One region of the Paenibacillus glycanilyticus genome, then DNA from elsewhere that is predicted to be linked to it. Evidence: riboswitches for the same ligand, from Rfam matches in the RefSeq annotation. Region 1 holds a riboswitch; the other holds the start of a gene.

Region 1 (2,201 bases):
ATTTCTCCTATACGACAGGCAAAGGGGTAGAAGCATTGGTGGAGCAGAGAAGAATCGGAATCGGCAATGCCGGGTTTGCCGCACTGAAAAAGTGGGGCATCGGCAGTCCAGCTATTCAAAGATTCGCGGAAGAACGCCAGAAGCTTGGGGAAACGGTGTTATACGTAGCGGATAATAACCGGGTAATCGGAGCTATATCCTTCATCGATGCGGTAAAGGCTTTTGCCAAGCCGGCCGTGACGCAGCTTCGGAAAGCAGGAGTAACCGTGGTTCTGGCAACGGGAGATCATCCTGCGCCTGCCTTGAGCGCGGCCCAAACGGCGGGAATCGATCCTTCGAAGGTCTATGCCAATATGCTGCCTGAAGATAAATTGGAGCTGGTTGACCGCCTGAAGGAGCAGGACTACAAGGTTGGGATGGCTGGCGACGGCTGGAATGACGCTCCGGCACTTGCCGCGGCGGATGTAGGCCTCGCGATGGGAGACGGTACGGATGCGGCGTTAACGGCCGGGCATATTACGCTTCTCCAGCCCCGGATGACCGCTATTCCGGAGGCTTTGCTGATCAGCCGCCTAACGGTTCGCAATGTCCGGCAAAATCTGACGTTTGCTTTTATCTATAACGCGCTTATCATTCCGTTCGCCGCTTGCGGCATGCTTCAGCCATGGATGGCCGGTACGGCAATGGCGTTCAGTTCGGTGTCGGTGGTGGGCAACGCCATCCGTCTTGGAGCAAGATTAAGAAGAGCTGCTGGACAATTCTAGAATATGGGTGGTATAGTTACGTTGGTCGAAAACGAATAAATCATGGAACAGGTGCTGCAGGAGCCGACAGGCTGTTGCAAGCTTAATAGGGAAGTCCGGTTAAAATCCGGCACGGACCCGCCACTGTAAGAAGCGGTCTAATTTTAATTAGACCCGTGTGCCAGCTTACGTCACTGAATGCAATATTCGGGAAGACGCTGGCGCTACTGCTTCGAGTCAGGAGACCTGCCTGTTTGCATAACGCTGTACCTACGCGGAATTAGGGAAGTGTTGGAATGAGGGAACCCGTCTTTCTTTGCGCGCATGCAAAAAAAGACTTCCGGCATTTCCGGCACCTTTGCCGGGAATGCCTTTTTTTGTTTTCGATTCAAGATAAATAGAAGGGGTGCTTGGAAACAATGGTTGGGAGAAACAAAAGATTGTCGAAATTAATGCTGGCCATGCTGATGGCCGCAATTCTGGTCTTTATGGCGGCATGCGGCGCTAACAAAGCGAACACGAACGATGCGGGGAATGCGGGCGCGTCGGCATCGCCGATTCAAAGCGAGCAGCCGGCCGAAAGTCCGGCAGCCGCAGCGGAGACGGTATATCCGTTCAAGGTGACGGATGCTACGGGAACGGAATTGACGTTTGAGAAAGCTCCAGCGAAGGTCGTATCTCTCGCGCCAAGCGAGACGGAAGTTCTTTATGCGGTTGGCGCAGGCGAAGAAGTAGCCGGCGTTGACAGCTACAGCAATTATCCGGAAGAAGCGGCGTCCAAGCCTAAAGTAGGCGACATGACGACCAATATCGAAGCAGTCGCGGCTCTTAATCCCGATCTTGTAGTGGCTTCCTCTACGATGAATACCGATGCGGTCGAGCAGCTTCGCAAGCTGAACATTACGGTTCTTGCCACGGATCCTAAAACTTACGATGAAACAATTGCCAAAATCGAGACAATCGGTAAAATAATGAATAAGAACACGGAAGCCGCGCAAGTCGCAACGCATATGCGCGATGTGAAGCAGCAGGTGACGGATGCCGTGAAGGACGCTCCGAAAAAGCTGGTTTACCTGGAATTCTCGCCAGGCTGGACGGTTGGTTCCGGCACGTTCCTGGATGAACTGCTTACGATTGCCGGCGGAACGAACGTGGGCGCTTCGCAAGCAGGCTGGTATGAAGTTAGCGCGGAAGAAGTCGTGAAGCAAAACCCTGAAATTATCCTTTATCCTGATCTGGGAGAGGATCCGAATCCAATCGTTACCGGAATTAACAGCCGTCCGGGCTGGGATGCGATTGATGCGGTGAAGAACAAGCAGATGTTCGAAGTTGGCAATGACGAGACTTCGCGCGTAGGTCCGCGTCTTGCGGATGCCCTGCTGCAGGTTGCGAAAGCTCTTCACCCGGATCTTGTGAAGTAAGATGAAAAGAAAACTAGCGGTCTATGGAGGAGCAGCT
Region 2 (2,201 bases), 720 kb from region 1:
TCGGAACGGCATCATAGGTGGATTGCGGAAAGAATGGACAAGTCGTTTGTCCCGCTGCTGGAACGATTGCCTCGCATGATTCGGACCGAAGCTTACGGCAGAAGGATGCTTTTTACCCATTATCATATTGCGCCGGACAAGTTTAACGATCCGATTAGCAAAGATCCGTTTAGCCCAATCGTTGAGCCAAGCCTGTCCAATCTGGAAAAGCTGTTCAATGGTTGCGAAGACGCATTGATCGGATTCGGGCATCATCATCCGGTACATTATTTCGTCAGCAAGAGACAAACGTTTGTGAATCCCGGTTCCCTTGGCTGCAACAATAAGCCCACTGCCAGATACGCGATCGTTACGGTGAGCGAGCAGGGTTTTGAGGTGCAATTGCAGGAGGCGGAATATGATAATTCGGCATTCCTTGCTTCCTACGAAAAGCTGGATGTACCCGACCGGGAGTTTATTTTGCGAGTCTTTCACGGGGATCAGCTGAGAGAATAGGCCTATAGAATTGAAAAATTTAGCATGACAAAACGAAAAATATTCGTTATGATGAGCAAGCAAATTGAATACGAGATAAGTATCAGGTGCCAATGATACCTTCCGCCGGTTAAGGCGATGGTATTGGATTGGTTAAAAGGGAAGTTGGGTGAGAATCCCACGCGGTCCCGCCGCTGTAAGAGACGAGTTTATGCGCATATCCACTGGGCAACCGGGAAGGGTGCATAGGCATTGACGCTCGAGCCAGAATACCTGCCTGATTCTTTTTTACACCGCAATTCTACGAGCGATAGGAGGGTGTTCATTATGCATGCTTATTTTGACATGTTTACTTGACCAAGCCCTTCAACTTTCACGAGTTGGAGGGTTTTTTGCTGTGTGGATAGGTAGTTATGCAAGAGAATGAGAGAGTTATAGAAAGGGAGCTTGTAATGAAAAAAAATAAATGGTTAGTGTGGTTGCTTGTTATTGCGGTAACTTTATCCGTTGCGGCAACGCCAGCCCGTATGTCTTATGCCGACCCGGCAGATACGCCGGAAGGTTACGTCACGCTAGATGTGGAGAAATTTACACTTGGACAGGGCTATATTAAAGAACCCGTGAAAGTGCCTTTTTATGAAGGGGACAATGGGGCTGCCTTGGTCGACCGTCTTCTTGGGGAAGAGAATTACAAGCATACGGGATCGATCGATAGCGCTTTTTATTTATCCAAAGTAAAAGATAACGATTCCAGGCCGGTTGAGCTTCCGGCTTACCTTACAAAGATGCTGGAAGACAATCATGCGGTGCTTGGCGGCAAAGTGGATGAGAATTGGCTTGGAGAGTTTGACTACACCAATATGTCCGGTTGGATGTTTGCCGTAAATAATGCGTTCCCTCCCGTTGGCTTCTCAAATTATGAGCCGCAAAACGGCGATGTCATCCGTGTTCAATTTACCGTATACGGATACGGAACGGACCTTGGCAGCGAATGGGGAGAAATCCGACTTGCCAACAAGGATGGATTAACGGAAGCGGTAGCTGAAATTAACAGCTCACCTGTCAAACAGGAATTGCTGAATGATGAGAAGATTGGTCCAGCGTACGAACATGCATATGCAACATTACAAAATATTGAAAGTACGCAAGAGGAAGTTAATTCAGCTTTGACAGAATTGGCAGGAGCTCAGGATACAACTCCTCCTTCCATCACGGTTAATGGATTTGTTAACAATCAGGTCGTAACGGCACAACAGCTCCCGTTCTCGGTATCGGTTACGGATAACGTTCAGCAGACAATCGACCCTGAAGTGAAGCTGAACGGGAACCTGCTGCAACCCTCCAGCGGACAATATACGGCTGATCTTGTATCTGGCTTGAATACGATTGTTATCAAAGCGGCTGACGGTGCGGGTAACCAGGCAACGCAGACCTATACGGTTACATACAAGGCAAGTGCAGCAGGTACAGTCAGCCAATACGTTGACCGCAATCTGGCTTATCTATTATCAACGGTAAGCAATCCCGTCTTCGGAACGTTAAACGGCGAGTGGTCAGTCCTAACCTTGGCACGCGGCAACTACCAAGTGCCGGATGGCTACTATGACGCTTATTACAAAAAGGTCGTAGCGGCTGTTCAGGATAAACAAAATGTTTTGGATCCAAATAAATATACCGAGCACTCCAGAGTTATCCTGGCGCTGACTTCGATCGGCAAAGATGTAACG

What was found. Region 1 has a riboswitch for cobalamin ahead of ACR9FF_RS16670 (ABC transporter substrate-binding protein). Riboswitches for the same ligand answer to the same signal wherever they lie in the genome.
Region 2: another riboswitch for cobalamin. It lies ahead of ACR9FF_RS13280 (S-layer homology domain-containing protein); the one in region 1 lies ahead of ACR9FF_RS16670 (ABC transporter substrate-binding protein).

The regions. Positions count from the first base shown of each region.
Region 1 is NZ_CP195155.1:3,614,403-3,616,603, reverse strand. Features, by position in the region: gene ACR9FF_RS16675 (heavy metal translocating P-type ATPase) at 1-764, shown strand, start outside; cobalamin riboswitch at 797-1,011, shown strand; gene ACR9FF_RS16670 (ABC transporter substrate-binding protein) at 1,184-2,164, shown strand; gene ACR9FF_RS16665 (FecCD family ABC transporter permease) at 2,166-2,201, shown strand, end outside.
Region 2 is NZ_CP195155.1:2,896,252-2,898,452, forward strand. Features, by position in the region: gene ACR9FF_RS13275 (metallophosphoesterase family protein) at 1-495, shown strand, start outside; cobalamin riboswitch at 591-769, shown strand; gene ACR9FF_RS13280 (S-layer homology domain-containing protein) at 927-2,201, shown strand, end outside.